2 regions of the Paenibacillus sp. FSL F4-0125 genome follow, and region 1 is predicted to be linked to the other one. Evidence: riboswitches for the same ligand, from Rfam matches in the RefSeq annotation. Region 1 holds a riboswitch; the other holds the start of a gene.
The links. Region 1 has a riboswitch for S-adenosylmethionine ahead of NST74_RS24810 (methionine ABC transporter ATP-binding protein). Riboswitches for the same ligand answer to the same signal wherever they lie in the genome.
Positions count from the first base shown of each region.

Region 2: another riboswitch for S-adenosylmethionine. It lies ahead of metA (homoserine O-acetyltransferase MetA); the one in region 1 lies ahead of NST74_RS24810 (methionine ABC transporter ATP-binding protein).

Region 1 covers NZ_JBBOZJ010000001.1:5,578,003-5,597,361, reverse strand. The annotation lists gene NST74_RS24840 (Cof-type HAD-IIB family hydrolase) at 1-668, shown strand, start outside; gene NST74_RS24835 (DUF456 domain-containing protein) at 730-1,215, shown strand; gene NST74_RS24830 (putative polysaccharide biosynthesis protein) at 1,243-2,871, shown strand; gene NST74_RS24825 (thioredoxin family protein) at 2,950-3,294, shown strand; gene NST74_RS24820 (COX15/CtaA family protein) at 3,386-4,369, shown strand; gene NST74_RS24815 (Cthe_2314 family HEPN domain-containing protein) at 4,477-5,211, shown strand; SAM riboswitch class I at 5,311-5,450, shown strand; gene NST74_RS24810 (methionine ABC transporter ATP-binding protein) at 5,552-6,568, shown strand; gene NST74_RS24805 (methionine ABC transporter permease) at 6,568-7,227, shown strand; gene NST74_RS24800 (MetQ/NlpA family ABC transporter substrate-binding protein) at 7,286-8,143, shown strand; gene NST74_RS24795 (NifU family protein) at 8,300-8,548, opposite strand; gene NST74_RS24790 (YuzB family protein) at 8,630-8,884, shown strand; gene NST74_RS24785 (NAD(P)/FAD-dependent oxidoreductase) at 8,971-10,032, opposite strand; gene mqnE (aminofutalosine synthase MqnE) at 10,082-11,188, opposite strand; gene NST74_RS24775 (HesB/IscA family protein) at 11,561-11,920, shown strand; gene NST74_RS24770 (GNAT family N-acetyltransferase) at 12,024-12,476, shown strand; gene NST74_RS24765 (hypothetical protein) at 12,544-12,753, opposite strand; gene NST74_RS24760 (YheC/YheD family protein) at 13,086-13,748, shown strand; gene NST74_RS24755 (sporulation histidine kinase inhibitor Sda) at 14,063-14,206, shown strand; gene NST74_RS24750 (NAD(P)/FAD-dependent oxidoreductase) at 14,338-15,312, opposite strand; gene NST74_RS24745 (NAD(P)/FAD-dependent oxidoreductase) at 15,644-16,837, shown strand; gene NST74_RS24740 (hypothetical protein) at 16,839-17,117, shown strand; gene hemQ (hydrogen peroxide-dependent heme synthase) at 17,266-18,018, opposite strand; gene NST74_RS24730 (YuiB family protein) at 18,429-18,725, shown strand; gene NST74_RS24725 (DnaD domain protein) at 19,019-19,359, shown strand, end outside.
Region 2 covers NZ_JBBOZJ010000001.1:1,938,629-1,952,905, forward strand. The annotation lists gene NST74_RS08485 (Mbeg1-like protein) at 1-946, shown strand, start outside; gene NST74_RS08490 (hypothetical protein) at 984-1,820, shown strand; gene NST74_RS08495 (Mbeg1-like protein) at 1,820-3,742, shown strand; gene NST74_RS08500 (copper amine oxidase N-terminal domain-containing protein) at 3,776-4,633, shown strand; gene NST74_RS08505 (hypothetical protein) at 4,677-7,403, shown strand; gene NST74_RS08510 (ROK family protein) at 7,668-8,549, shown strand; gene NST74_RS08515 (HRDC domain-containing protein) at 8,762-9,778, shown strand; gene corA (magnesium/cobalt transporter CorA) at 9,861-10,796, opposite strand; SAM riboswitch class I at 11,194-11,324, shown strand; gene metA (homoserine O-acetyltransferase MetA) at 11,439-12,359, shown strand; gene NST74_RS08530 (aminotransferase class I/II-fold pyridoxal phosphate-dependent enzyme) at 12,396-13,568, shown strand; gene mqnC (cyclic dehypoxanthinyl futalosine synthase) at 13,837-14,277, shown strand, end outside.

The DNA.
Region 1 (19,359 bases):
CGGTCGACGCAGGCGTTCATGTCTGTCTGTCGACAGGCCGGGCTTTTACAAGTGCATTTCCATATGCGGAGCAGCTTGGACTAGGGACACCAATGATTACTGTGAATGGCAGTGAGGTGTGGCGAGCGCCGCACGAAATTTATCGCCGGTCGCTGATGGACCCTATGCTAGTAAAACAAATGTATGAACTTGCGAAGGAAGATGACATTTGGTTCTGGGCCTATTCTACGGAAAAGGTTCATAAACGGGATAACTGGGATGGGGATGTAACGGGCAGAGAATGGCTTAAATTCGGTTATCACACCGAAGATGATGAGCTTCGTCATAAGCTGCTGCTTCGCCTTCAAGATATGGGTGGACTGGAGATTACGAACTCCTCCCCGCATAATCTAGAGATTAATCCTCTAGGTGTGAATAAGGCGACCGGAATCAAGGAAGTCTGTGCGCTGCTCGGGCTAGAAATGTCCCAAGTTATAGCAGTTGGTGATAGCCTCAACGACCTTGCGGCGATTCAGCAGGCAGGGCTTGGGGTCGCTATGGGCAACGCTCAGGAGACGGTTAAAGAAGAGGCTGACGCTGTGGTGGCTTCTAATAATAATGATGGTATCGCTGAAGTTGTCCAAAAGTATATTTTTAATGAAGTGGTAACCTCTTTAGGCAGCCAATAATGAAGAATTGCTATATTCGAAGTGAATCCATAGAGCATATTTGCTATTAGGGGGTTAAGTATTGACGATCCTGGGTTGGATTCTTATTATTGCTTTATTCGCCGTAGGACTGGCCGGGGCTGTGTATCCGATATTGCCGGGTGCACTAGCGATTTATCTTGGCTTTTTCGTATATGGCTGGTTCTTCTCTTTCGAGCCTTTTGGTGTTTGGTTCTGGATCATTCAAACGCTGATCGTTGTAGTACTATTTATTGCTGATTATGTTGTAGGGGCGTGGGGCGTTAAGAAATTTGGCGGCTCACGTTCATCCATTATCGGGAGTACGATTGGGCTAATCCTTGGTCCATTTGTAATTCCAGCCTTTGGACTTATTATTGGTCCATTTTTGGGTGCCTTTATAGGAGAATTGATCGTGGGTTCTTCACCAGCTAAAGCTGCCAAAGTAAGTGTAGGATCAATACTTGGGTTGTTTAGTAGTACTGTTGTCAAAATTGTGCTACAAATTATTATGGTCGTCCTCTTTTTTATTTGGGTCGTCCGGTTTTAATTTTAACAGTGAAGAAGGGGAAATGGTTTGTCCAAGAAAGAGTCTTTCGTAAAAGGCACGCTTATCCTTGCTGCTGCAGCTTTGGTGGCAAGGGTACTCGGGCTTGTTCAGCGGGTGCCGCTGGATCATATTTTTGATGATGTGGGGAGAGCATCATTTGGGGTATCGAACAATATCTATTTAATGCTGCTCACCGTGGCTACAGCAGGTATTCCAAGTACGCTCAGTAAAATGGTCTCCGAGCGGTACGCTCTGAATCGTCCTGAAGAGGCGAGACAAGTGTATCATGCAGCATTGCTGTTTTCAGTAGCAGCAGGGGTAATCATGACTGCCTTGCTGTACATAGGCGCTCCGTTCTATGCGACACATATTGCTGATGTACCTGAATCAGCGATGGCAGTTAGGGCTATTGCACCTGCGCTTTTACTTTTTCCGGCAATTGCCATGATGCGTGGATATTTTCAAGGGCGTAACAATATGATGGCTGGTGGTATTTCACAGATTGTAGAGCAGTTCGCTCGCGTACTAGTCGCTATTTTACTAGCTTATATTCTATTGCAGCAGGGATATAACAATACAACTATAGCTGCGGGAGCATCCTTCGGTAGCGTAATTGGTAGTATTGCAGCATTTGGTGTCATGATTTATTTTGCGATCAAGCTGCGCCGAGAGGATAAACAGCAGGGATTAAATTATAATACCACTCAAAAATTGCCGATCTGGGGAATTTACAAAGATATTTTCACACTATCGATTCCGATCGTGCTCTCCTCACTTACGATTCCAGTAGTGAATGTAATTGATACTTCTTTGGCTGTACCGCTGCTTATTGATCAGATGGGTAGAGAGAGTGCAACAGCAGCTTTGGGTATACTAACCACGCGTGCTCAAAGTGTGGCCGGAATTCCACCGGTTCTAGCCATTGCGCTAGGTACCTCGCTGATTCCGATCATTTCAGCTGCTTATGCCCGTCGTGATGAGGGACACTTGAAGAAGCAAATTACACTTGCTTTGCGGATTTCTATCCTGACAGGGATGCCAATTGTGTTGGCACTTGTGGCAGCAGCCTATTCTGTAAACGGGTTATTGTTCAGCAGCTTGGACGGAAGCGGAATTGTGGCGATGCTTACGATTGGAACGATCTTTCAGATCACCATGATGACAACGAACTCCATCTTGCTCGGTATGGGCAAATCACGCATTTCAATGTATTATGTGCTAGTGGGTATTATTGTTAAATTAGCAGCAAGCTTCTTACTAAGTAAGGTATTTGGGATATACGGGATTATCGGCGCAACAGCACTTTGTTTCGTAGTCATTACTATTCTTAATTTACGAATGCTAAAATCCATTGTACCTTTCGAAATTATGGGTAAACGGTGGGGCGGCTTTGGAATTTCGGTTCTTGTGTCCGGAGGTATTGGTTTTGGTTTGAACCAAGCTGGAATGCTGTTAACGGATCTAATGCCTGCACGCCTGGCGTTTCTGATCACTTGTCTTGTTGTAGGGGCTGCAGTTGTTGTTATTTACCTGGTATTGCTAATTGTACTGGGCGTGCTTACTAAACAGGAAATCTCCAGTTATCCGCGTGCACTGCAAAAATTGTTGAATCCGCTGATGAAATTACAGCCTGCGCGTGTTCGTATGAGAGAATAGGTTTGACTTCTGCATGACATTTTGCTTCACTTAAAGAATAGAAATTTGACAGATATGGAAGAAAGGACGGTACAAACTATGGACAAAATAAGTTCTCCTGGTGAATTTCAGGTAGCCATTCAATCTCCACGCTTAACAGTAGCCATCTTCAAGGCGGACTGGTGCTCGGATTGTAAGTTTATCGATCCTTTTATCCCTGAGGTAGAGCAAGCTTATGCCGATCGTTTAACGCTGGTTGAGGTTGACGTTGATGCTGTAGGTGATGTTAGTCAGGAACAAAATATTATGGGGATTCCAAGCTTCGTCGCTTATTCCGATGGACGTGAATTGGTTAGGTTCGTTAATAAATTACGTAAATCCCGCGAGGAGATTGAGAATTTCCTGGATAAAGCGGTTCAAGTGCATCAAAGTCTTCAACAGTAATTCCGGAAAACCACCGCTTTCGCCTGTTTGAGCAAAAGCGGTGGTTTTTTTAAAATGCTTCTTCATTACTAAAAACTGCGGGTGATATTTTTTGACGACAAATCAGTTGAAATGGCTTAGTTATCTTACTTGCCTTATCATGTTCCTAGCCGTACTAGGGGGAGCAGTAGTAACGAAGACTGGATCGGGATTGGAATGCGGAAATGAATGGCCGCTCTGTCATGGCAAATTAATTCCTGCTTATACTGTAGGTTCGATGATTGAATACACTCATCGTTTGTTTAGCGGATTGGCTGGGTTATTGTCACTTGCTTCGATGTTTGCTTTTTGGCGTTATGCACGAAATCGTCGGGACTTGTTAGTCTATGCATTTATGACTTTGTTGTTTGTAATTGTACAAGGTGGTATGGGAGCGCTTGCAGTAATTAAATCCCAATCTGCTGCTGTGATGGCACTGCATATGGGTTTTTCCTTGATCGCTTTTTCTAGTTCTCTGATGCTTGCACTTGGAACAAAGAGATGGCATGAAGCAGGCGATTATGATTACGATCAAAAGATGGAGATTCAGAAGAAGCCCGTTAGCAAAGCTTTCCGCAATTTAACCTGTTTTACGGCCTTATATTCCTATGTTGTCGTTTATATCGGAGCCTTTGTTAGTCATACAGATTCACGCGGTGGATGTTCTGGCTGGCCGCTCTGCAACGGTGAATGGGTGCCTGAGCTTTCCGGGGGAGTCGGTATTGTTTTTACACACCGGATTGCGGCTTTGATCTTATTTATTCTTACCGCGGTGCTTGGACATTTAGCTTTTTGGAAACATAAGGATTACCCCGAGCTAAGAGCTCTTGGCGTAGCGGCTGTTCTGCTGTGCTTGATGCAGGTATTTAGTGGAGCTGCAGTTGTTTACACATTAGATAATGAAAGATTGTACATATTTGCCGCTTTGGCTCATATTTTGTTGATTGCTTGTTTGTTTGGTGTTTTATGTTATATGAGCGTAAGAGTCTGGCAGTTGAGTAGCGCGAGAAATGTCGTTGTTGAAAAAAATCCAACGAATCCAATGACACCGTTGTAGCCCTTGGTAGAAAGTTCCCTTCGCGGATAGAGTCGCTTTTCCTGCGGAATAATAAAGTGGAAATCGGTATATCGTGGTGCTGGACAAAACTTTAGGAGGACTGGGATATGCTGCGGGTTATACTTGGAGAGCCGCCTCGAAAGAACAGCGGTGTATTGGCTGATGCGATGGAGAATATGGCCACTTTTGCAGCTTTACTGCGCAAGGAAATGAACGCCCATGAGGATAATGACCATGAATACCGCAAGCTGGAGATTTGGACACGTGGGTTGATCTCCTCATTGGATGAATTGGAGCAAAGCTGGTTCGCTGCAGCTTTTTACCGAAAATCGGTAATCGCCGGTTATATGGATGATATGTCACCAGTGGAACAGGGCGATTATGCGCGGTATGTTTATTTTTATAAAGATGGATTTATTCGTGTGTTCTCTCTTCTGGACAAGCTTGGAACGGTGCTGAATCATTTCTATGACCTCAAAACTTCCAAATTAAAAACGCACTTTTCTTATTTTACAGTGCTGCGTCAACTTCAACTATTGAATGTGCATCCAGCATTAGCGGATCAATTGGAACAGATCAAGAACTCTTATCGTGATCCACTGGAGAATCTACGCAAGCGCAGAAATGCTGAAATTCATTATATGAATTCCGAAATGCAGGATGATTTATGGCAGCGACATCAAGGCTTGCATGACAAAATTCAGCTTGAGGATTTAGATAGCCATCTAGAGGATTTAAAGCAATCCCTCGAAATGAACTGTAAGACGTTAATCGCAGCATATAGCTACAGCAATGAGCAGTTGCGTAAGGAAATAAGCAAGCCAAATCGGGTAAAATCATAAGCGTTCAATATATTTCCTTTTGACAAAAAACAAGAAACTTACTATACTTATGCTTGCATTAAAGTCTGTACGAATTCAAACATAAATTTCATACTCTATATCTTATCGAGAGTGGCGGAGGGATAGGCCCGATGAAGCCCGGCAACCGATTTGTATACAGCGCGATAAGCGTTATGTACAAATGTCATGGTGCTAATTCCTACAATGACGCAAGGTTTGTGGTCGTTGGCAGATGAGAAGGCATTGTCTAAATAAACACACAGAGCCTCTTGCGATCTGCATCGATCGTCAGAGGTTTTTTTTGTATGGAATAAGTGAAATATAAAGGGGGCGATGATCGTTGATTAATCTAAAAGGAATAACAAAGGTATATGGAAAAGGCAGCCATGCGGCCACAGCACTTTCCGGATTGAATCTGTCTATCGAGAAAGGTGAAATATTCGGAGTCATTGGGCATTCAGGGGCGGGAAAAAGCACATTGATCCGTTGCATTAATTTGTTGGAACGCCCGACAGAAGGGGAAGTTTGGGTCGATGGTATTGAACTAACTAAGCTTACCCAAGGTCAGCTGCAGGAACAGCGGCGCAAAATTGGGATGATTTTTCAACATTTCAATCTGCTATCATCTGCGACAGTGTACGATAATATTGCTTTTCCTCTGCGACTCACAGGCACTTCGAGAGCAGCTATTGATACAAAAGTAAAAGACTTGCTTGCCCTAGTAGGGCTTGAAGAACACCGGGATAAATATCCATCTCAGTTATCAGGAGGGCAAAAGCAACGGGTCGGCATCGCACGGGCACTTGCCAGCGATCCTGATGTGCTGCTATGTGACGAGGCAACCTCTGCGCTTGATCCACAAACGACAGACTCTATCCTTAAGCTATTGCTCGATATTAATAAACGGTTCCATCTGACTATTGTGCTGATCACTCACGAAATGCACGTGATTCAGAGTATCTGCGATCGTGTTGCGGTTATTCATGGTGGTGGTATCGTTGAGCAAGGTAAAGTTACGGAGGTATTCTTAAAACCGCAGCATGAAGTTACTCGCGATTTCATCCGTAGTGAGTCACAGAATGAGGGACCCCTTCGTACGGCGCTTGACGCTGCTGCTGGGGACAACTCTAAAGCCGTCAAAATTACTTTTTTCGGAGAAAAGACCTACGGCTCCGCACTTTCCAATGTAGTACGAGAAACAGGTGTTAGCTTTGCCATTTTGCACGGCACCATCTCAACGATTAAAGACGTACCTTATGGACAAATGATTGTAAGGTTCGAGGGTCCAGCTGAAGCGATTGCTGTGACAATAGCCGAACTAACCGCTCAAGGTCTTGAAGTGGAGGTGATTTCGTAATGAATTTCGCAGATTTAAACTGGCAAGAAATGATGGATGCTACTGTTGCTACCTTGCAAATGTTAATATTTTCCGGATTGTTCACAATTATTCTTGGTTTACCACTCGGAATTCTATTGTATTTATGGGGAAGATCGCATAGTATAGTAATCAGAGTAATTTACTCGGTCTTATCATTCGTTGTAAACATCTTACGATCCGTACCGTTTATCATTTTGATGGTAGCCTTAATTCCATTTAGCAAAGCCGTTGTTGGAACTTCTATCGGAGTACTCGGTACGATCCCACCGCTGGTGATTGGTGCAGCTCCATTCTTTGCTCGCTTGGTGGAAACGGCGTTAAGAGAAGTAGATCGCGGAGTAATCGAAGCGGCGCAAGGGATGGGAGCATCTACGAATCAGATCGTTATGCGCGTTCTTTTGCCAGAGGCTCGTCCAGGTCTGCTCGCTGGAGTTACGATCACACTGGTCACACTGGTTTCCTATACGGCAATGTCCGGGATGGTAGGCGGCGGTGGTCTAGGGGATCTAGCAATCCGTTACGGATATTACCGTTATGAGAAGGAAGTTATGATTATCTCAGTAGTCTTGATGGTCATACTGGTGCAATTGCTACAAATGGCTGGTGATCGGCTAGTACGACATTTCACACGGAAATAAGGTACGTCCATATATAGCCTTATTCATACAAATACCAAGGATAAGAGGGGGATTTAAAATGAAAAAATTACTACTTACTTTTTTTAGTCTGACACTGGTTGTGGTGCTGGCTGCTTGCGGCAATAACAATAATGCTTCTAACTCGGCTGCCACTAGTGCGCCAGACAACGGTGCTGCAAATGGATCAACTACAGAACCAGTGAAATTGGTGGTCGGTGCTTCACCTGTTCCACACGCAGAGATCCTAAAAGCTATTGCTCCATTGCTTGAAGCTCAAGGAATTACTTTGGAAATCAAAGAATTTACTGACTATGTTCAACCAAACGTTCAGCTTTCAGAGAAGAACCTGGATGCTAACTTCTTCCAACATCAGCCTTACCTAGATGACCAGAATCAAAAGAACGGTTCGGATCTAGTATCGGTAACAGCTGTTCATGTTGAACCTTTTGGTGCTTATTCTAAAAAAATCAAATCCATCGATGAATTGGCAGACGGTGCGAAAATTGCCATCCCGAATGATGCTACAAACGGTGGTCGTGCACTAATCTTGCTTGCTAAAAATGGTCTGATTACATTAAAAGATGATACCAACATCACATCTACCCAAGCGGATATTACTGAAAATAAGAAAAACCTTAAAATCATCGAGCTAGATGCTGCAATGTTAGGTCGTCAATTAGATGAAGTGGATCTTGCATTGATTAACACTAACTATGCTTTAGAAGCTGACCTGGTTCCTACTAAAGATGCTTTGTTCATCGAGGGTACGGATTCCCCTTATGCTAACATCCTGGTAGCTCGTCCTGACAATAAAGATTCCGATGCAATCAAAAAGCTTGCCGCTGCACTGAATTCTCCAGAAGCGAAAGCGTTCATTGAAGAGCAGTACAAAGGCTCGATCATTCCAGCATTTTAAGACAGAGAGCTAGCTTGCTCTCTAATTACAGCATAAAACCCGCTGCCTAATGGCATGCGGGTTTTATGCTGTATGTTGTAGGAGAAGGGTAAATCCACTATAATAAGAAAATCCCGATCTCCTGAAGAGGAGGATCGGGAATGATATTGAATGGGATTAGAATACTTGCATAACTTCTTGTACGCCTTCTACTTCTTCAAGAAGAGCGCGTTCAATCCCGGCTTTCAAGGTGATCGTGGAGCTTGGGCAGCTGCCGCAGGCACCCATAAGTTTCAACTTAACGATGCCGTCTTCTACATCAACCAGTTCAACGTCGCCGCCATCGCGTTGTAGGAACGGACGAAGCTTATCCAGCACTTCCAATACTTCATCATACATTTCGGTGCTTTGTGCATTCTCACTCATTTCTCAATCACTCCTTTCGTAAGTTCATTATAGTACAAAAAGTTAAAAAATAAAATGGTTAGGCGGAACAGGGAGATCATCATGAGACCAATTATTGAATTTTGTGCCAGTAACATGGGTCACGGAACAGACAAACTAATGCATAAGCTGGAGGAAAATCCCGATTACGATGTAATCGAATACGGATGCCTGAACAATTGTGGGGAATGTTATTTAACACCTTTCGCCATGGTCGAAGGAGACATCGTAGCAGCAGATACTGTTGACGAGCTAGAAGAAAAGATTTCTGCCAAAATCAAAGAGCTAGAGGCTTGGTTCAATATAGACCTTGACTAAGTAGTCGCGCAACATATATTTTTTCTAGAAAAAAATAAAGGGCTGCTCTTTTCCGTTATAAATACGGAATAGAGCAGCCCTTAGGTTTATCCTAAAGTGCGTTTCGACATCCAGAGCACACCGCTCTTGAGAATACGTGGAACCCGTCCTTTAACGGAGCGTTGGCCCATCAGACCAAATCCAGCTTTCTTGCCTAGCGAGCCTAAGGTACCTTTCAGACGAATAGTATGAAGCTTAGGGGTCTCGCCGCGCCATAAGGCTTGAATAACCTGAGCAACCTGCTCACCCTGCGCTCCTGCAGCTTGTGCGCTTGGAGCGAATGGCAGGCTGGCACAGTCGCCAATCACATACACTTCCGGATAATCAGGTATACGATAATACTCGTCCAGAATGATCCGTCCTCCGCGATCCTTCGGTACTGTTAATTCCTGAACAACCTTCACGGGTTGAATCCCTGCTGTCCATACCGTAACATCTGAAAGAATTTCTTCTGCACCGTTAAAAAGCGCATCTTTCTCAACGTGGGATACAGAGACACGTCCCAGCGTCTGTACTTGATGGTGATGAAACCATTCTTCCACGTACTGTGACAGCTTCGCCGGAAAAGCAGACAAGACACGTTCACCGCGATCCAGAATAGCAATATTAAGATCTGGTCGGCTCTCCCGAAGCTCTGCCGCCAATTCCACTCCACTTAGTCCACCGCCAACAATGTTTATCGTTCCATAAGGCTTCACATCGTTTAAGCGTTGATAAGTCTCCCGGGTCCCTGCAAAGGTCTGGATACTGCAAGTGTATTGATCAGCCCCAGGGATGTTATGGTAATTGTCAGTACAGCCTAGCGCAATGGCTAGAATGTCATAAGACACCGTTTCGTCAGGCTCCATTGTAACGATTTTGCTATCCAAATCAATGGAACTCACCTCACCGTAACGGATGGTAAGACGGGGATGAACCGGAAATTGAATCCGCAAGTGATAGTCCGTTACTGTACCTGCGGCAAGTGCATAATATTCCGTTTTGATTCCTTGATAAGGCATTCGGTCAATTAAGATAATTTCAATATCCTGAGGAAGATGATTATTGAGCAATTCTTGAATGAGGGCCAAGCCGCCATAGCCGCCGCCCAGAACGAGTAGTGTTCTCATGCTGACCGAACTTCCTTTCAATATAGGATAACGGATCTAAGGTAGTCTTTTATTCGTATACCTTTATCGGATTGTAGAACGTATCGCGTTCTACTGGAATTCGTCCAGCCCCTTTTACTAACCAAATCAATTCATCGCGTGTGAGGCCTTCAGGTGTTAAGGCGCCAGCCGCATGGCTAATACGTTCTTTAAGAATGGTGCCATGTACGTCAGAAGCACCGAAGTTCAGCGCAACCTGAGTTAGCTGAGGGCCGATATTAATGAAGTATGCTTTGATGTGATCGAAATTATCGAGCATCAATCTGCTGATCGCAATTGTCTTCAGATCCTCATAAGCGGAGTTGCGGCGCATAATCCCTGCATTCTTATTCTTAGGCTGCATAGATAATGGAATGAATACCATAAAACCAGAGGTCTCGTCTTGCAGATCGCGGATCTGCATCATGTGCCGAATACGGTCTTCATGAGACTCAATGGAGCCGTAGAGCATCGTTGTATGGGTCTTCATGCCAAGCTGATGTGCTGTACGGTGAACTTCCAGATACTCTTCCACATTAGCTTTATCAACGCGCATTTTTTTACGGTATTGATCGGATAATATTTCTGCGCCACCACCGGTAAGTGTTTTAAGACCTGCCGCACGCAGTTGTTCCAGAACCTCACGAATACTCAATCCGCTAATTCGGGTGAAAAAATCGATCTCAGCTGCTGTGTATGCTTTTAAGGTTACCTCAGGGAAACGTTCGTTCAAGGCTTTTAAAGAATCCACATAATACTGGAAAGGAACCTTGTCATTATGCCCACCCACGATATGGAATTCGCGTACACCTGGATGAATATGCTGTTCGACATATTGCACCATTTCCTGACCGGATAGGGTATAAGCACCCTCTTCTCCATCATCTTTGCGGAAATTGCAGAATGCACAATGTGATTCGCAAACATTGGTGAAATATAGACTCATATTTTCGATAAAATATACCCTGTTGTTGTTTTTTGCAAGATTAACTTCATTTGCTAATTGACCAATGGTAAGTAGGTCGTTACTTTGATATAAATAAACGCCATCTTCTAAATTCAATCTTTCGCCGCCGCGAACTTTTTCAATAATGTTCATCATTCGGGCGTCTGTTTGGGGGGTGAAAAGAGTAGACATGTTATGAATTCCTCCTGAAAGTTTTACGGGGTCCATTGCCCGCAGATAATTCCCAGACTTACCCAGACGGTAGCTGTTCATTCATGAAAATAAAGCGGAGGGTTAGCCTCCGTGACAAATTTCCGAATTTTTACTTATGTTTGCCTTCCTTATTATAAACCTCTCTTATATGGGGATCAACAGCTGGATATGGATGGTTTATTTTGGGGTGATAGGTCAAGCATAAGGCAGTTGTGACTTGAGGGTAATGGAATAGTGGGTTATACTGAGTTTATTAAGTATATATTTTTAAGAAAGCAACTTTTGACCGGAAGGTCTCTTAAACATAAGTTTTTCTTATGAAGTGAATCTAATTTATAGGAGGATATGATCATGATTAATATTAGCGAAAAGGCAGCAGAACAACTGAAGGCGATGCTTGCTGAACAAGAAGTGCCGAACATGTTCCTCCGTATTGGGGTAACGCCTGGCGGTTGCAGTGGATTCTCATACGCTATGGGCTTTGATGATAATGAAACCGATCAGGACGTATATATGGACATCCAAGAAATGAAGGTTGTCGTGGAGAAAGAGAATCTTCGTTACCTTGATGGTCTCGAAATTGATTTTGAAGAATCCGGCATGACGGGCGGCTTCACCATCAATAACCCGAACGCTACTGCAACCTGCGGCTGCGGCTCAAGCTTCCGGACAGCTACGGATGCAGGGAAACCGAACGAAGAGCCTTGCTAATTGCAACGACACGCCTCCAGGTCCTATGTTGAGTTCTAGAACATCGGGCTTGGAGGCTTTTTTTTATTCTCAATGACAAAAGTCATCACAAGGAGCTCTATGCATGCTGATAAGGAAATTAAACGCAGAAGAACAACCCCCTTTGCATCTGTTGTTATTAGCCGATCCTTCACAAAGTCTTGTTGAAGCGTATTTAAAAAGAGGTCAATGTTTTGTAGCTGAAATAGAAAATTGCATTATTGGTGTCTATGTTTTGCTACAAACGAGGCCTGAGACCGTAGAGCTAGTGAATATAGCCGTTGATGAGAAGCAGCAAAGTAAAGGAATAGGAAAACGGTTGGTCTATCATGCGATTGAGAATGCGAGATTACTTGGTGCGAAGACGATTGAAGTGGGTACCGGGAATTCAAGTGTAGGGCAGCTGGCTCTCTATCAGAAAAGTGGATTTAGAATTACCGGAATCGATAAAGACTTTTTTATCAGACATTATAGTGAAGAGATTGTTGAGAATGGGATTAAAGTAGTAGATATGATCCGTCTTTCATTAGATATATGAGTACAATACAAACAAAAGCCCTCCGACGGAATTCCGTGAGAGGGCTTCTGTTTGTTTCAGGGTACACTTAGGCTGGAATAATGAACTTGTAATTAATCATAAACACGATGAGCGCTGCGGCTCCAAGGGAAAAGGCAATACAGCCAGCACCCAATGCTCTGCGTCTGTCTTTAATGAATTTAAAGCCAATAGCGCAGATCAGTATAGTCGTTCCAGCCAATACGATGGACATCCCAAGCATGGCCACCCAATATAATACCTCGAAAAACTGAGCCATTCCGAGCCCTCCCCGCGCTGTTTTTTTTAAGAACCTCTGAGACATAATTATATAGTTAGAATTGAAAATGTAACCGCTATTAATAATACAACGATTTTGAAGATTATTCTAGTTATAGTGAACTCATCCATTACGATTAAAATGTCGAACGCTCAGCGATAAGATTCTTCAAAATCTGCAATCTAACTATGCATGGCTGAGATTGTTGTCGATACAAGCTCTAAGCCCTTTTTGCTAATAGCCTCTTCCTATACGGACAATCATACAAGAGGGCGGGACCTCTTCTGAGTAATGTATAGGGTAGGCTGGAATGTGAAAGGAGGGAAAGGACGATGTCGGGAAGACAGTTGGCTAGCAAATGGTTAAAGACAGAAGCATTGCTCAGTGACGCGAGGGTTTCTCATTATATACCAATGACGAGGGTGTATTCGGCTGACTCACTGTTAGCCATGCTCCGGAGATATGGAAATGTTGTTATTAAACCTATAGTTGGTGGCGGAGGTTACGGTGTAATCAAAGTATTTCGGGATAGCCGAGGTTATGGATTTACTTATATGGACAGAACTCGAATTTACAAGGATTTCAGATCCATGAGACGGGCGCTCCATTTCGTCAAGGTCAGACGCAGATATTTGATTCAACAGGGGATTTCTCTCGCCAGGATTGGCGGGCGTCCTATTGATTATCGGGTCAAGGTAGTGAAAAACGGTGCTGTATGGGAGTTTCGCTCCATGGTAGGAAGATTAGCTCGACCGGGCCTGTTCGTAACCAATTTATGTAAAGGTGGTACGATGCTTTCTTGTCGTGAAGGACTTCGCAGATCGTTGCCCCGGATGAAAGCATCGGCGAAGAAAGCGGAGATGCGTAGACTAACACTTGTATGTATTGAACTAATGGAGCGGCACTTCCCGGGAATAGGTGAACTGGGCTTTGATTATGCTGTGGATTATTCAGGTAAAATATGGATTTTGGAGGTTAATACAAGACCTCAGTAAATTAACAAATATTTTTAAATTGACGATAATAGAGTAGTGAGATAAAATTGCGTTTAGTTGCGTTCTTTTGGGGTAAATTATATTGTAATTTATTTACAATAAAAATATATTTTTAGCTGTATACAAGTGGTTCAATCCTGTGTATAACTATTATCCCCATATTCCACTGTGCAGTTATCACCTTTGTAACGCTTACGCACATATTATACACAGGATTTCCACATGTACTTGTGGATAACACGAACGCTTGTTCGAAAAATGATAGTTTGATATGATAGATTCAGATCCAAATACAGGAAAGGTAGATGAACGTTATGGTTGAATTGTCCGATGAGATGCTTCTAGACTCTTACCATAGAGCGATAGAATTGCAACTAGAGCATGATTTCATCGCTCTTCTACTCGTTGAGATTCGCAAACGAAACTTACACTCTCCAGTTCATGCGGTTCTTCATTAAAAGAGCGCAAAGTATACCTTTGTAGCTGGCTACATATAAATAAACCGCGAGTCACAAACATAAAAGGGTATCCTGATAGGCTGCTATTGATAGGCCTATCAGAATACCCTTTTTTATTGTAGTAGATAGAATTAGAGTTTCATATTACTGCTGTGACCTGGTGAAAGCTTAGCTTCCGGATCGATATAGACTTTTGCGTTATTCACAGCCGTTGGAGCTTCACCGAATCCTACAGCAATTAGCTTTAGCTTACCCGGATATGTGGTGATATCACCGGCCGCAAAGATACCTGGAATACTTGTTTCCATACGTGAGTCAACGACAATGGAGTTTCCTTCAATATCGATACCCCATTCTGCAATAGGTCCTAGCGAGGAAACAAATCCGAAATTGACGATTACACTGTCGACTTCGATCTCTTGTGTTTCCTTGGTTTTGATATGGGATAAGGTAACCTTAGTTATGAACTCGTCACCATGCAGTTCTGTAATTTCAGTAGGTGTAATTACGTTAACTTTGGAAGCCATCAGATTCTCTACGCTGTGTTCATGCGCACGGAATTTATCCCGGCGGTGAATCAGGGTTACCTGCTTCGCGATCGGCTCCAGCATTAGCGCCCAGTCTACTGCGGAATCTCCGCCACCGCTGATCAGAACTTTTTTATCTTTAAAGGCATTTAAATCATTCACAAAATAATGGAGGTTGGCTTTTTCAAACCGTCCTGCGTCTGGCAGTTCTAAACGGCGGGGTTCAAAAGCGCCTACACCAGCTGTGATGATAATAGCCTTACTGTGGTATTCTGCTACATCAGTTGTAACTACAAAATGGCGTTCGTCCCGTTTCTGAACAGAAATTACTTTCTCCTCCAGCCGGATATTCGATTGGAACATATCCATTTGCCGTGTCAGGTTGTCAACCAATTCTTGTGCAGTTACTTTTGGGAAACCTGCTACATCATAAATGTATTTTTCAGGATAAAGTGCAGCAAGTTGTCCTCCCAATTGGGGCATACTTTCAATAAGTGTTACTGATGCCTGACGCATCCCACCGTAAAATGCGGCAAACATGCCAGCTGGACCGCCACCTATGATTAAAAGGTCGCTCATAGGAACGCCGGATTGCTCTTGTGTCACGGGATATTACACCTCCGAGTTGATATATTCATTTTGCCATACTTGTATTCTTTCTTATTATAAACATTGTGACACATACCTGCAAAGAAAGACTTTAGAACACAATAAGAATGTGACGTTTTTTAGTATTTTAATGTTTGATTAATACTACACTAAGGTTTACAATGGATATGGTCAATTTAGAAATCCTTTAAGTTTGATTGGAATTTCTTCTAAATATAAGTGTATAAATTCACAAAAAGGACCGTACATTGTTTCAATAAAAAATACAAAGACAGATTTACCTCTTGGAAGGAGCCGGAACATGAGTAGTATTCCCAAAATCGTAATCTTAGGCGCGGGCTATGGGGGTATTTTGACCGCACAGCGCTTACAGAAGGCTTTGAACTATAATGAAGCGGATGTCACGCTCGTAAACCGTCACGAGTACCACTATTTTACTACCCATCTACATATGCCTGCTGCGGGTACAGATAGTATTGAACACACTCGGGTGTCTATTTCTAAACTAATCGATGAATTCAAGATCGATCTCGTTAAGTCATCTGTTCAGGAAATTCGTACCCAGCAGAAAAAGATTATTTTGGAGGATGGTACTCTTTCGTATGACTATCTCGTCATTGCTTTGGGCGGAGAGCCTGAAACCTTCGGTATCCCAGGACTTGATAAATACGCACTGACGATCCGGAGCATTAACTCCGTTCGTTTGATTCGTGAACATATTGAGTATCAATTTGCCAAATACAAGAACGAGAACAATGCTCAGGAGCATATCAATTTCGTAGTCGGTGGTGCCGGCTTTAGCGGAATTGAGTTTGTGGCCGAATTAGCGGACCGCATCCCTGGGTTGTGTAAAGAATTTGACGTTGATCCAAGCATGGTAAATATATATAACATAGAAGCTGCTCCAACAGCTCTGCCTGGATTTGCTCCTGAACTTGTTGAGTATGCGATGAACCTGCTCACTAAGAAGGGTGTTACATTCAAGATGGGCGTTGCGATCAAGGAATGCCTACCAAACGGTGTAATTCTGGCATCAGGCGAAGAGATTAAAGCTTCTACTATTGTCTGGACAGGCGGAATTCGCGGAAATCGTCTGATTGAAGCTGCAGGATTTGAAGCTATGCGTGGTCGTGTGAAAGTAGATGAATATTTACGTGCACCAGGCCAAGACAATATCTTCATTATTGGAGACGGCTCCTTGATGATTAACCCAGAAGGACGTCCTTACCCGCCAACAGCACAAATTGCTATGCAACAAGGAGAATGCTGTGCACATAATTTGGTGGCTGCGATCCGTAATCAACAACCAAAGAAATTCGCATTCAGCAATAAAGGAACAGTAGCTTCTCTAGGTAAAGGTCAAGGGATTGCTGTAGTTGGCAGCAAAACTTACAAGGGCTGGACTGCAGCTCAATTGAAAAAAGTTGTGGATATGCGCTATTTGTTCATTATCGGTGGGATTCCGCTGGTTCTGAAAAAAGGAAGATTCTTATAAGATGCGTCACTGCAGCGTGCAGGTGCGTGGATTGCTGACCCGAGAAGAATTGGACCGATACAACGGACTGATTGAGGTTGGATCTTATCTGGAGGATCAGAATCAGTACGATCTAGCGTATGTTGTTCAAAAGGAAATTGATCTGCTCATTCTCCCTGGCATTGAACGCTTAAAGGAAAAAGGGCGAGCGCGTGACCGGGCTACGGCCGAATTTTTGGAAAGTCTGCATGATGATGAAGATGACAGCGAAGAGGATGAGGAAGCAGGAACCTCGTTATAGCATTTAAAAAGGGTGAGTCTCCATAACGATCTGGAGACTCACCCTTTTTGTTAAAATATAAGAAAGTATAAGTTTCACATTATACATTATCCTTATATTTCTCGCATAAATGCTTACCGTCCTATTGGGACGCTGGCGTTTTTGCTTGTTACAATTTAAGCATTTCCTCAAAAGAATCCTCAGTCAGCAGGTTGCCGACATAGAAAGGTCCGAATTCACCGTAGCGAGCACTGACTTCGTCAAATCGCATTTCGTAGACCAGCTTCTTGAATTGCAGCGGATCTTCAGCGAACAAGGTTACACCCCATTCCCAATCATCAAAACCTACGGAACCGGTGATAATCTGTTTCACCTTACCAGCATAACCTCGTCCGATTAATCCGTGAGAAGCCATCAGCTCGCGGCGTTTATCCATATCAAGCATATACCAGTTATCGGCAAGCTCGCGTTTCTTGTTCATTGGATAGAAGCAAATATGCTTCGCCTGCGGCAAAACAGGCTTTAGACGTGCGATGACATGTGGATTCTGCATAGGGTCGCTACCATCGCTGCCCCCCGCAAGGTAGTTGCTTAATTCAACAATACTTACGTAGGAATAGGCTTTAGTTGTATATTGAGCAAAAGCTATTTTGTTAAAGGCTGTCTCAAGCTGGTTCAGAGCTTCCAAACTTTCACGCAAGAACATCATTACGAAATCGGCCTTCTGGCCAACGATGGAATATACTGCAGAGCTGCCTTCCTTCGCTTCTTCGACAGTGCTCCACTCCTGCATAAAAGCATGTAATTCTTCCAGAGCAACGGCACGTTCTTCATCATCTGCTGCCGTCCATGCGGTCCAGTTCAGTGAGCGGAAGTCATGCAATGCATACCAGCCTTCCAGTGTCATAGCGGCTTCGTTCATGATCTCACTCCTTAAAAGTTTTACGAAGCCTAAGCTTCGCTGAATAACTTCGCGTAAAACTTGCATCGAAAGCATACACTTAGTTTTACGAAGCCTAAGCTTCGCTGAATAACTTCGCGTAAAACTTGCATCGAAAGCATACACTTAGTTTTACGAAGCCTAAGCTTCGCTGAATAACATCGTGTAAAACTTGCTACGAAGCTCCTGCATCATAGACTATGTACGATTCATTAATCTATATGCATTGTATCGCAATCGAGTTACTTAGAGCAAATGATGACAATCTGTTGTAAGTGAATTAGGCCTAAATTTGAATAAAGTTCATTGCTTCGTGACATTTTTTCTAGTAAACTTACTACTAGCTCGTATAAGATGTGCGCTTCTTTATAGAAAGGGGTAGTGGCGGTAACATGGGGTTTATTCCAGTGTTTATCCTAACCGTTTTATTCTTTGTGATGATGTTTGGTATTGGATTTATTCTTAACATGTTAATGAAGACAACCTGGTTTCCCGCTTATCTATTCGTTCTTATTATTCTACCCGTCGTAGTCTATTCCATTTGGGATAGAAGCGCGATGTCGCTTTGGGAGCATCTCTCCAGTTTCCACTTTGTTGATTACTTAACGGGTGTTGCTGGTCTTGCAGGTGCTATATTGAGTGGATGGACCATTCAAAAACTGCGCTTTGGCGGTTACAAGATGTTTTAAAGATTTAATTGGAAGACCTGCGGCTCTGATGTGAGAGTCGTTTTTTTGAACATATAAGCTTTTTAGTTCTACGCTAAGAATCAATTTTGAAATTCAGCGAGAAACGGAACCTTCCTCTTCCAGAGGACAGCGAAGCCGTTTCTTCTTGTTTAATAGAGGTAGATAATCGTAAGAAAAAGCTGATTATATAGCGAAAAGAGTCGGAATTGGTAGTTTATTTACATTTCCGGCAACGTTTTTTATGATAGAATAGAATCCTGTATGAATTCGTGAAAACAAGGGGGTATCCGTAGATGCGCATGAGTAACTTACATCATTTCACCGAACATCATCGGTACTGCGTTTCCCGCGAATTTGGTCTTAGTGTTATAGATGGACGTATGCTTAGCTCTGTGTATCAACCTATGGTAGGAGCTTTTGCAATCAGTTTCTATCGCTTGCTGGTTGAACATGTGCCAGCAGATAGCATTGGCTATTCTGGAGTGGAGCAACAGCGCAGATTATTTATGACGCTAGGCGTTGAACCGAATGAGAAAGGCCGCAAATATTTAATAGATCAGGCTTCCCGGTTAGAAGCGGTAGGTCTGCTGCAGACCTGTCGAATCTATGTGCCGGAAACCGATGATTACTTATA
Region 2 (14,277 bases), 3.6 Mb from region 1:
CCAAAGCAGTATGCCGGAGGAAGCTTCAAGATTTGTACTGAAGAACAAAGGAGAGGGGAATTGCCAAGTTACAGGTTATTCCATGGGCGGAGCTTTAGCCCTTTATGCAGCATCGGTTAATGAGGGGATCGGTGGTGTAGTATTCGATGCTCCGGGAATCGCAAACCTTTTGACCATGGAGCAAAGTGGGAAGGTTCAGGTTAAGAATATTGTGGCCTATAACAGTCTTGTATCTGCATTAGGTAAACATAACGAAGAGATTGTATTTGCTAGATCGGGTATAGAAGGAACGGATTTCTTAATTCCTGATTCTCTTTGGCAGCGGTATACCTTTGATTCCCAGGGGAATGTGATTACAGGTGAAAAAGGGAATGCCTATGCTATGTTGTCCAGGATTAATACCTTAACGGAAGAGCATACGCCTGTTTTTGATGCTGTTATGAGTGGATTTGGGGATACCGTCGGACTAACCGAACGTGCATCAGATCATTTGGGGTATGTGATCTTTACCTTAATAGATCAACTGGATGTTGGAAAAGTACGAGGTGCACTGACTGAAATTGCTCACAAATATGAGCGAATGGTGGATGAAAAGTTCAGTGTGTGGAGAACCGAAATGAATAATATTCCGGAATCCTTTCTCTTTGACGATATTCATGCGAAGTTCGAGCAATTATCTGAGGCAGCCATGCTTGAGGCAGCGGAAGCGGCGGAGGAGTTTAATGAAATTACACAGGCTGTCTTATCCATTCTTCTGATTTGCAGTCCGATAGGGGATCAACTGATAGATCATATTGAGGAGTGGCTCGATAAATTGACGGACGCCATCATGGAACGTATGGAGAAGCTATCTAACCAAATGACAGGACACCTCGATAAGGTGGTTGAAACTTACATGAATCAAATGTTCAAATTCCCGGAATTGAAGCTGGATTTTGAATTCTAGCATGAACTGGATCGTCATCACAAAGGAGCGAAGCTGCATGAACAAGATTTGTACAAGGAAGGTGTTGACTCTGATGTTGTTAGTATCAATGTTTAGCTTTATGGGTTGTGGATCTGAGTCCAAAGATGAGAAAGCGGCAAAGAAAATTTTGAGCTCCTTACATGAAAAGTATGGAGAGGAATTTGTCCTTGACGGTATAGGCGGCGGCTGGGGAACGATGAACAACAATACGTTGAAGGCGATGGTTTATCCGAAAAAAGATGAAACGCTAAGATTTCCTGTTGAAATTACGAAGGATCTGAAAAAGGTCTATGACAAGTACTTAAACCAAGTAGTTGCCAGAAATGAGGAACCACACATTCAAGAAATGGCTGCTAGTATTTGGCCTGACAGTAAGGTTATCGTCGCCAACGAAACAGGTCTGGTTTATCCCGAACATAGCGATACCAAGATATCCTATGAGCAATTTCTGAAGTTATATCCAACGAATACGCAGGTTGTAACAGTATATTTAAATTGTGATAACTATATGGATAATAAAGGAAACACGGATCGGGATAAAGAAATTGAAGCCCAGTTAGCATTTGTGAAAAGGCTAGAGGAAAACAAATATGTCAGTAGTCTAATTACTATAGCTTACCTCACTCCTGAAGCTCATAGTCGCTTGGATGACATCAAAAAGACAGAATCAGATGTGGATCTTTATTATAGTGATGAAACGAAGAAAACAGGAATAGTTAACATTGTAACGATGGTTGGTTACAGTTTAGGGGCAGATGGGGAGATTGAAGAATCCCGAGAAGAAATAGAAGAGTATTATGAAATATGGAAAGAGAAAAGAATGGAAAGCTTTAAACAAAGAGGGGGATTGTAATGGCTGATCCTGATATTCTTTCAGAGATTGAGTTAAAGCAAATCTCCCAGATTGTTTATTTAGATATATTAGATAATAAAGACCTTGGGAAAATATATACACGTAAGAACGACAAAATCACTCTGGGTGAAGTTCTCGGTTTCTACTCTACACCCGAAGGTCAGCGGCAATTAAAAGAGCGCTTTCCCAACGATCTTAACGGAGTTAAAGAATACGACCAGTGGATTGTTCTCATAGAGCAGATGAATAAACCTCCATATAAGAATTGGGAGATTTCCAATATCGTCTCTCATAATAAAAAAGAGGAATCAGGCTTTGTTGCATTTACAGTGGATACCCTTAACGGAGAAAAGGTAGCTGCGTTCCGGGGTAGTGAACCTATGGAAAACCCACTTTACCGCAATGACTGGAAAAATAACGGGACAACGGCGTATTCCATTGAAGCTATGCAGCAAACGGAAGCGAGAGAGTATATGAAAAGCTTTAAGACCGACGGAAGTTATGATTTATATTTGACCGGGCATTCGCTAGGAGGCAACCTGGCTTTATATTCTTCCTTTATTCTGTCGGAGGATCTGCGTAAACACCTCATTTCGGCTTCAACCTTTAATGCTCCGGGATTTAATGGAGATGTACTAGACAAGTTCAAATCGAATATTGATGAAATGAATGAAAAAGGGCAAATCAAAGAGTTCAGGAATAAATATGACATCGTACCGGCCTTATTCCTAAATCCCTCGGCAGGTATTTATATAGATACTGAATCTGAACGGGATGACGTACTGGCTCATCACTCCTTATTCTCACTGAAGACCAATGGAAACAACACCTTTCTACTTTCGGATTCCCAGACACGGGGTTTAGTTCCTAACCTCGTGCATAATATTACGGTTGGTTTGGAGGTCATCCCTGATTTTCTGAAGGAGAGTTTGGTTGAAGGGGTGTTCAAAGTACTGGATGGGGAAGTGGATTTACGGCCATTAGCGATTGCAGGAATAACGGTAGTTGGAGTATTACTGGCGACTGTTGGGCCTGTTGCAGTTGTTACTGCGGCGATTACTACAGCGTTAGCTGTACTCGTTGGTACTATAAAAGCATTGATTGCGCTTTATATAATCGGTTTTGTCATTGACAGTGTCATTCCCTGGATTAAGCAAAAGGTGGAAGACATCAAGGAGAGAGTGGTTTCCTTTTATAATCAAAGTGTTGAATTTGTAACGAATATGGTTACAGAAGCTGTCCGAGTCACTAATCTAATCGGTGAAAGAATTGCGGAGTTTTCACAAAAGGTAAAACAAGCAGTCTCTGATGTTATGACGAAAATGAAAGATGGCTTCAACCGGTTTGTGGATAACACTATTCAATATGTAAAAGCTCAGAAGGAATATTGGATCGGTGTAAAAGACAAAGCGATGAAGAAAATGGGAGATATATTCCAAAGTGTAAAAGCTAAAATCAAGAAAACCAAGGATGAATTTATCGCTGGTGCCCGTGCCATTAAAGATTCAGCAATCAGCAAAGTTAAATCGACCATAACAAAAACTATAACGAAAATTGCAGTTGCATCCGCCAGTGTCATTCAAGGAGCCAAGATTTTGGCGAATATGGATAAACTGGAGAGTCTGCAGAAAAGCCTGGTGCGTAAGGAGGAGAGCATTGCTGAAATCGTCGAAAGGATATTGTCTATAGCTTCTGGAGTAAGTTCTAATGTGGGCAGAGCTTATAGTGAATCTTATGTGCAAGCCCAATTAAGAGAGTTGCAGCGTATAAGCAATGAAGTTAGGACACAAAAAAATCGTGTAACAACAGCAATTCATAGCAAAACCGCAGGCCTAAAATACACGATAACAAAATATCGAGACATCGAATCCAAGATTGTTGCGGCTGCCCGTGCAAGTACTACTACAATGCGCCTGAACTAAGCAATAGGCAACTAAATTGAGAGGAGTAGTTATATGAAAAAAATAATGAGTTCGCTGGTTGTATTATTAATGGTAGCCCTGTTCTCTTCGAGTTTTACGGGGCTAGCCGCAAGTCTCCCATTGAGGGTAGTAGTTAATGGAGAAAAGGTGATTTTTCCAGATGCCCAGCCTTTTATTGATGCGCAGCAAAGAGTTCAGCTTCCAGTTCGTTTTATAAGTGAAGCTCTTGGAGCTGAGGTGTTATGGGACAGTAAGGCTAAAAAAGCGACAATTTCGCTTGAAGGCAAAACCATGGGTGTCTATATCGGGAAAAAGAGCTATGAGCTTAATGGAACGACGAAGCAAATGGATACGGCTGCACTGTTTAAGCAATCAAGAACGTTTGTCCCGCTTCGTTTTGTATATGAAGGGCTCGGTGTAAACGTGAAATGGGATGATGCCGTGAAGACGGTTTATATAACTACTCCGGGTAACGAGCCTCCTACGAGTACCCCAGAAACAGGGAATTCAAGTGAACCAAAAGTAGCAACGGTTGAAGGTTTTAAAATTCCATACACTGAGTTAGGACCAAATAGGGAACCTGTCTATATTTCAAATTCTAAACTCACAGTGTTTGGTAGTTCTGAGCCAGCAGAGGGTAAATACCTTTTCCAAATCACAGTTCAATATGAAGTTAAAGATGCTGATCCTGTGCAAGCAGCTAATGAGGCAGAAGAAATTCTAAAACAAAAGATTGAAAGTAATGTGGTGGATTCTATTATGGAGTATGTAAGATCTAAAAGAGAAAGAGTGGATGTATTACCAATAAAGGAATTCTCAGATAAAAACTTTAAAGTTATAGTGCAATCTAAGGAGTGGGGGAGTGTGCATCTTTCCATATGGAGGAAATAGGATTTATGAATAGATATGAAAATATTATGAGATAGGTGAATATATGAAAAAATCTATACGTATTTTTGCGATAATCGTATTATTATTTCAATCTATTAATACTTTTGTTTTCTCAGAGGAAGCGATAGACGATCCTTTGGAGAGCTTACCTAAAACACCAGAGGAAGTTATAAAATATATTAATAATGATATGGAAAATATATATGGCTGGCCTGATTATTACCCAGTTAAAGTAGGTAGCAGGGACCTAAGAAAAGATTTACTTCAAAAAAGTATTGATTCTAATCGTAATAATTATGAAATAGTTTACGGAGAGCCTCATTACTGGTTGGAACATAGTAAAATGCATGCCTTCTCTGGTTATTCAAAAGATGGCGAGGATGTCTCAGCGGAAGGCGCGCCCTGGTATGCAGGTTGGAGTGGAAAGCAGATACAAGATTTCAATATGGTTCATCGTCCATGGAAAAATGAAAAAGTTAAAGAGTTGTACAATATTACAGAGAATAATTTCGATGATTATAGCAATAAGAAAAGTGAATATCTGAAAGATTCTAATGGAACTTTTGAAAAATCCATTATCGATGGATTAAATAGAGATTACGCTGAAAAAACATACGCTGAATTCATCTATAACAATCAAAACAATACACTTAAAGGCAGTCCTGTGTATACAAGTGATGCGACTCCGTCTAAGGGGGGGCAGTGGATAGATTATGTACACGTCCTGCAACCGCCTACATATCTGTCATGGGGATCGGGTCGTATTTACATTGAGGGTTCTAACGGAAATATCACTTACTTAGGCATTCCTATCGCTCCTTTTATTTTGCAGGTAAATGACTTATCCCCTCATTTCGAAACGATGCCAACCGGCGCATTAGAGGGACAAGAGGTAACTGTTGGGATTAGACTCAGATCCAGTTTCGCTACCCAGAAAACAACAGATTTTGCTTGGAAGATTACGAGTAACGGGAAGGAAATTCCCGTAAAATACCACGGCCATGCGTCAACGTTGGCTGGTGAAATTAAGCTTGCAGCTAATGCGGCGGACAATATTCTTTACGCGACATTTACTATGCCTGATGGGGATGTGAACATACGATTTAATCTGAACAGTCAAAAGTCACCTAAGGAAGTTTTGTACGAAAATAATGAGCTTTATGGATGGATTCAGAAGGTCACCGCGATGCCAACGACCAAAGGCTCTTTTGATCTGGATTACAATGTGTTATCGAAAAAAGTGAACTTCGGTTTAGCTGATGGCGCTGCTATAAAAGCTGTTTTACAGCCGCCCTATGCTAATTTCACTTGGAGTGGCAATGCTACAGGTGCTTTGGAAGTTACTAATAATACGGATGCGATCTATCGCTATTTTCGAGTGGAGAACAATCCCGCTGTGAATGATGCTGCCAGTACAATAGTGAGAAAACCTGACATCATTGCTAGCTTGCAGCGCCCTGATTTTGGTGATGATCCGGTTAATGGCAAATGGTATAGTAATCCAGCTCCGTACACACCTAATCAGAAGTCAGGAAATATAAGTTTCCAAGGTACTGTAAGCAGAAATTATACCCGTGATTATGAGGTTTGCAGCACCAGTAAGAACGCGGAAGGCAAAGATGTTGAATCTTGTAAAACATATACGACGAGCGGCAGCACCTCGGCTCCGTTTACACCCGGGCAAGACGTCAAAACCATTCGGACCTATATTTATAATGGGCTCGAACAAATCGCGCCGAAGTTATATAAGAATTCAATAGACAAAAATGAAACAGATTCGTTAATCAGAAAGCTACTCTGGACAAGTGAACCTTACAACTATAATGTAATTCGCTGGATGGCTCATGAAGATGAGAATAAGATCTTGCAGGACTGGACGAAGGTTAAGGGGAAATTCGAACGGATCTTTACACAGCAAGCAAGCGGAGATATTGGCTGGAAGGTAGAGAATAGCATGGCTCAAGCTTATAAGAAGGCCAGAGATACCGCAAAAAAAATGATTAACAACAAAGCTGCTTACGACACTGCCGTGTTTGCAACTGATAAACAACTGCAAGGTTATGATTATCCAATTAAATCGGGGTATTATTTTAATCCAGTTGGAACCTATACCTTTACGCTGGAGACAGTGATGTTTAAGGACACGGATAAAGACACCGTGGATCATAAGGAGCTTGTTGAAGACCTTACGAAATCATTCCGCTATGAAACTGATCTTATGTATATTAATAAGGATAAGGTTGCGGTTAATTTGCGGAATGAGCCGCTCAGCAAAAACGGTAATAACTTTGCGAGAAAGCCAGCAGCATTATCAGTAGAGAATGACACGGGTGTGAATAATGAGAAATTGCTGACGGTTGAGAAAGGCTTTACTAAAGAGGTAGAAGAAATTCCATATTCACAGGATAGAGAAAGTGATAAAGGCACCCATGAATTCTGGAAGAATATCCTGGAAGGTTACTCGCAGTCTAGCACACTGGGTAGCTTCAATAATTTCAAATACCGTGAATATGTAGGCTTGAATCAGCATATGTACAAGATCACGGAGAAGTCTACAGTAACAATTACGATCAACAAAGACAAACTCCCTGTCTATACTACAGCTGAAATGCCAGACGGCAAGTACTATGTGAAGGCTTGGCTGGCAGATGTGGAGCTGTCCAAGAGTACCAATGCCTACAAATCATTAGGCAAATTAAACGGCATTAAGCCGCTGGATCAGATTGAGGTTACGGTAAAAGGCTCCATGTTCGATGACTTGAATAACTAAAGGACAGACACCCCTCATGCAAAGTTGCATGGAGGGTGTTTTTATTAAATTGTAAGACAAATAAGTTTCACGCTATACATTATCCTTATCTTTCTCGCTTAAACGCTTACGGTCCTTATCAGGATGCCGAAGGCGTTTATACTTGTTGTGATAGCGCTTCATTCGACGTATAATTAGGACTGGTGATTGCTTTTTTAAATGATATTATTCATTTTTGTATGGGTAGCGTATTTACTTCTAACTAGAGAAAGGGAGATCATTGCTGTGAAGCTATTGGGAGCGATTGAAGCAGGAGGAACAAAGTTTGTATGCGGGATTGGTTATGAGGACGGTACCATTGTCGACCGAGTTAGCTTTCCGACAACTACACCGGAAGAAACGATGGGACTAGTAATAGATTATTTTAAAGAGAAGAATGTAGAAGCTTTCGGAATCGGATCTTTTGGGCCTATTGATCCTGTACTGGACAGCCCTACTTATGGTTACATAACAACGACACCAAAACCTCATTGGGGACAATATAATCTGGTAGGCACCATGGCTGAGCAATTTAACGTTCCGATCGCCTTTGACACGGATGTGAATGGTGCGGCGCTTGCAGAGAGTAAGTGGGGAGCAGCTAAAGGTCTGGACAGTTGTCTGTATATTACGGTTGGGACAGGCATTGGAGCAGGAGCGGTTGTTGGCGGCCAGATGGTCCATGGATTGTCTCACCCTGAGATGGGACATATTCTAGTTCGTAGACATCCAGAAGATACGTTTGAAGGATACTGTCCATATCATGGCGATTGTCTTGAAGGATTAGCCGCAGGTCCGGGGATCGGCAAACGCTGGGGACAACCGGCAGGCGACCTTCCGGTGGATCATCCGGCATGGGAGATGGAAGCGCACTATCTTGCGCATGCACTCATGAATTATGTACTGATTCTGTCTCCTCAAAAAATCGTCATGGGCGGTGGTGTTATGAAGCAAAGCCACCTATTCCCGTTAATTCGTACCAAGCTGCAAGAGCTATTGAACGGTTATGTTCAGCATCCATCGCTTAATGTCGACATTGATAATTATGTTGTGTCACCAGGTCTTGGAGATAATGCTGGGCTTGCTGGAGCGATTGGACTGGCTACATTAGCTCTAGCTAGAAGCTAGTATAAAAAGACATTGACTGTTCGGTAATATATGGTATTCTAGGATTTAACAGTATAGCACTTAATGAGGAAGCACCTCTTTCACGTTTATCGTGAGAGAGGTGCTTTTTTTGCGTTTCGGGGTCTACTTGAGAAAGGATTTGTTCGTTCCGAAGAAGGCTCTGTCCGGGAAGTTATTGTGCTTGCTGTAAGTTGAGAAAGGTAGGGATGAATATGCAAATTGTATTTATGAACCGTTTATCCAGAATATCTGGAGTGGATCAAGAGATGTACGCCCAGCTGTGGATTGGAGAGGAAGAGGGGATCTGGAGTTTGGGCTGGCGCGATTTTTCAGGGGGGGAGAATTACATCGAGAATTTATGGTATGAAGGTGGTTCTTGGAATGAAATGCTCTGTGTATACAGGCATGAGCTAGCGGTGAAGATGGGAGATGGCTATCGCCCCTTAATTGATGGGATATTCCACGAGGAGGATAGTCTTACTGGACGGAATCAGGAGCAACTGAAGCTTCAATATTACAGCGAACATCATGGGAATGAGGTTGTTTATGAGGAATTATGTGCTTGGCGCCGTGGAAAAGCTTCGAGTGAACGTAAGGCGCCCTATATTCTCGCCAGTAATCGTCTGTTGCGCTTGTTAAGCACATTTCTACCGCATACGCCAGAGGAGCTGTTGCAAATTCCAGGTGTAGGAGAAGGTAAGGTAGCACAGTTTGGGACCGATTGGCTGGCAATAACTACTGTGGCGGCAAGGGAGCATTCCTTTCCTCTAAATTGGGTTCACGAAGTAATTGAAGAGGAGTCTTTTGTAAATTGGCTTTATAAACAGAAAGAGGTCAAATATAAGAAGCAGCTCGAACGACTGCGCTTACGGCGGATTTTACTGCAGGGGATCGAGAGTGGATTGGGCTTGGAACAGCTTAAGGTGAATAGTGGAGTGAACCGGCGTGAACTGATTGAAGTGGTAGAGGAACTAGAAAGAGAAGGTTATTCCGTTGAGAAGCTGATCCATGTAGAGCTTGGTAATATGCCACAGAATGAGCAAGAAGCGGTATGGAATGCATATGTGGAGCTCGGTGATCTCTTTCTAAAACCGGTGTTAAATAAGGTTTATGGAGAGGGGTTTTCCGCTGCTGAAGGATTGGATATTTACTATGAGCGCCTGCGATTGATCCGCATTCGTTTCCGTCGAGAGCAGACGCATAAAATGGGGATGGCAACTAGTTTTTAATTGTCCACATACAAAAAAGACGAAGGCTACCTTATACCTTACGGTTACAGAGCCTTCGCCTTACTTATTCGTCCGATTCGTTTCATAGCCATTCCTTCTTGCGGAAAACATACAGCATCCCACAGCCTAACGTCAACATAACGCCTATAACGCCATAATAGCCGTATTTCGTATGAAGCTCGGGCATATGATCAAAGTTCATACCGTAGATTCCGGTAATTACGGTCAGAGGCATGAATATTGTTGTGATCGCAGTAAACACTCTCATAATTTCATTCGCACGATTGGCGATACTGGATTGGTAGGCCTCTCGTAAGTTGCCCATGAGATCGCGATACGTCTCAAAGGTTTCAGATATTTTAACCGCATTTTCATAAATGTCGCTAAAATATTTCTGCAGCTGATCATCAATCAGACGGAGATCTTTTTTATTTAGGGTATTGATTACTTCTTTTTGTGGTCCCAGCATTTTCTTCAACCATAGAATTTCACTTCGCAGACCGATAATCTCACTTAGATGAGATTTCTTGGTATGCATTAGGATATCTTCTTCAAGCTTCTCAATTCGAGCTTCAATCCGGTCGCCGACGGAAAAATAGTTATCCACGACAAGGTCAATAAGTAAGTAAAGGAACATATCCGGTTCGCTTACCTCTTGCTCCCAGAGCATAGGCTTTAGGATTCGAAGTTCATTGATCTTTTGTTTCGTTACAGTGATGATGTAATGTCTTCCAAGGAATACATTGAGCGCCCGTAGGAAAATTTCTTCATCATCAAAGCGGATGCTATTTACAACTATAAAGTAGTGGCTTTCGTATATTTCTATCTTCGGACGCTGATCCTCTTCGCTAAGGCAATCCTCAACAGCAAGATCATGTAGATTGAACAAAGGCTGAAGCAGCTCTAAATCCTCTACATCGGCGTCAATCCAATAGAACCCTTCCGTTGGGGGTGTCAGTGTTTCATCAATTTCATCAATAGGTGTAAAAACCCCTGCATTCACCAGCCGGATTTTCATCTGATTTCACTCCTCCTATCCCCAGGTCTTCACCAGGGACTGCTAAATTAAGCACAGAGAAAAAAATCAGCTTGGCCGGCGTTACATCAATACATAGGGCCAAATGACGTTTCGAGGGCATGAAGAAGAACTGCTCCCGCCGCCGGCAAGCTGATGATTATCCTGTGTGGTTGCTCATTCTGTACACTAATTTGCGAGCTCGGGTCGCCTTCCATTCTTCTTCTCACCTCTTCTTTTCGTTCAGGTATGAAATACTTGTCTAGTATAACAACGGAGTATGCCTCTTTCAAGCAAATTTATTGTGATTTTGAGGCTTCTTCAGCATTGTATGGACTTGACGAAAAGGAGGTTCATGATTTAAAGTGAATTTTAAAGTAATTTAATTGAATACAGCTAAATCTTATCAAGAGCAGGTGGAGGGACTAGCCCTATGAAACCCGGCAACCGGCGTGTAAACGCACGGTGCTAATTCTTGCGGAACTTCTGCAGACGACTAATCGTCTTCAGGAACATTCTGGCAGATGAGAGAGGCGCATATGACTGTAGATATGACCTTTCTCGATTTCCGAGAAAGGTCTTTTTATTGTTCAGCAAGCCGCAGAGCGGCAAAACAACTAAATTCAGCTAAGGAGTGGAAAGACAATGCCAATTAAAATTCCCGACAGTTTACCGGCGAAAGAAGTACTATCCGGAGAAAATATTTTTGTGATGGACGAAAGTCAGGCTTTCCATCAGGATATCCGTCCACTACGGATTGCTATTCTGAACCTCATGCCGACGAAAGAGACGACAGAGACTCAATTGCTGCGTTTAATTGGAAATTCGCCACTACAAGTTGATGTTACGTTATTGCATCCACGATCCCATATTTCCAAGAATACTTCTGCTGAACATTTGAAGAGCTTTTACAAAACCTTTGACGAGATCAGTCACCGCCGTTTGGATGGCCTAATCGTTACAGGTGCTCCTGTAGAGCAAATGGAGTTCGAGGAAGTATCGTATTGGGAAGAGCTGAAAGAGATTTTTGAATGGAGCAAGGATAATGTGACCTCAACCATGCATATTTGTTGGGCGGCACAGGCAGGCTTATATCATCATTTTGGTGTTCGTAAAGTGGCATTGCCTGAAAAATGCTTTGGCGTCTTCGCTCATACGATAAATCAAAATAACATTAAATTGTTGCGCGGCTTTGACGAGGTATTCCATGTACCACACTCCCGTCATACCGACGTCTCCCGTGAAGATATTGAGAATAATCCAGATCTGCAGATTCTGGCGGAATCCGAAGAAGCTGGTATGTATCTAGTGGCTACAAATGACGGTAAACAAATATTTGTGACCGGACATTCCGAATATGATCCTCTATCCTTGAAATGGGAATATGACCGTGATGTGACTAGAGGGATGGAGATGGCTTTGCCGAAACATTACTTCCCTAAAGATGATCCTGAACGTACACCTCCAGCAGTATGGCGTGCGCATGCCAATTTATTATTCTCTAACTGGCTCAATTACTATGTATATCAAGAAACGCCTTATGATATCGACCCGATTGTTTATTAATAACAGCGTTACAATATAAATTAGGAGGCATTAATCATGGATGACAAACTTAGGATTGAAAGTAGACTGGCTCAAATAGGTTCTCAAGAAGATCCAGCCACAGGAGCAATTAATTTTCCGATTTATAATGCAACGGCATTTCGTCATCCAAAACTCGGTCAGAGCACAGGGTTTGATTATAGCCGCACCAAGAGTCCGACCCGTTCGGTGCTTGAGAATGCAGCTGCGGAACTGGAATCTGGAGATGCAGGATTTGCTTGTAGCTCAGGAATGGCAGCTATTCAAACGATTCTTACCTTGTTCGCTCAAGGCGACCATCTAATCGTTTCGCTGGATCTTTACGGCGGTACCTATCGTTTGTTGGAACGGATTATGTCCAAGTTCGGAATCACTGCTTCTTATGTAGACACGAATGATTTGGATGCACTGGAAGCTTCGCGTCGTCCCAACACGAAAGCTGTATTTATTGAAACGCCAACGAACCCACTGATGATGATCACGGATATTGAAGCCGTATGTACTTGGGCACGTCACCATGGGCTGCTCAGCATTGTAGATAATACGCTGCTGACACCGTTTTTCCAACGTCCTATAGAATTAGGTGCGGATATTGTAGTTCATAGCGCTACTAAGTATTTGGGTGGTCATAATGATGTGCTGGCAGGCTTAATTGTATCCAAGGGTGTAGAATTATCTGCTGAAATAGCAATTCTACATAACTCTATCGGTGCTGTTCTCGGACCAACAGACAGTTATCAGTTGATGAGAGGCTTGAAGACGTTGGCTCTGCGTATGGAGCGCCACGAGAGCAATGCACTAGCAATCGCCCACTACTTTTTAGAGCATCCAGCAATTGCGGAAGTGTTCCATCCAGGACTGCCAGATCATCCGGGGCATGAAATCCAGAATCGCCAATCTTCAGGGAATACCGGTATTTTCTCTTTCAAATTAAAAGATGCCAGATACGTAGAGCCTCTTCTTCGTCATATTCGTCTTATCGCATTCGCAGAGAGTCTGGGCGGCGTTGAGTCACTAATGACATATCCGGCTGTACAAACACATGCTGATATTCCTGTGGAGATTCGAAATGCTGTGGGTGTAGATGATCGTTTGCTGCGCTTCTCTGTCGGTATTGAGCATGCAGAGGATTTGATTGCTGATCTTGGCCACGCACTAGAGGCGGCACGGGCCGAAATTGAGTCGAAATAACTGGGATATACTTTTAATCAAGAGTTAGTGGAAAAATAGAGTATAAACTAGCAGTATCGCTTAGTGCGATGCTGCTTTTCTTCTGGAAGGGATTTTACGAAGAACGTAAAAGCATTTTTCAAGCTGTTCAGATTGTGATACGATGAGGAAATGAACTGTTCATTTGTATGAGAAAGGGTTGTCATCTTGAAAGGAGACAACGTTTTTTCTTCCTGTTATTTTGTGATTCTACCAATACCCCTAAGGGTTTAAAAGGAGGATGCGAACGATGAGTGCGATAGATCTTATTTTGGACAAAGCCCTACGGGGTGAACGTCTCCAATTGGAAGATACCATCCGACTGTTCGAGAGCAACGAAATTGAGAAAATGGGTGCTGCTGCAAACACCATAATGGAACGCTGGCATCCGGACCCGATGGCCACGTTTGTAATTGGTCGTAATATTAACTATACGAATGTATGTGATGTTTACTGTCGCTTCTGCGCATTTTATCGTAGACCGGGCTCTGATGAGGGCTATGTACTGCCGGATGAGACGATTTACCAAAAAATCGCTGAGACCATCGCTGTAAATGGTACAGAAATACTAATGCAAGGTGGAACGAACCCTAATCTTCCTTTCAGCTATTATACAGATATCCTTCGCGGAATTAAGCAACGGTTCCCTGAGATTACAATGCATTCCTTCTCACCAGCAGAGATTATGAAG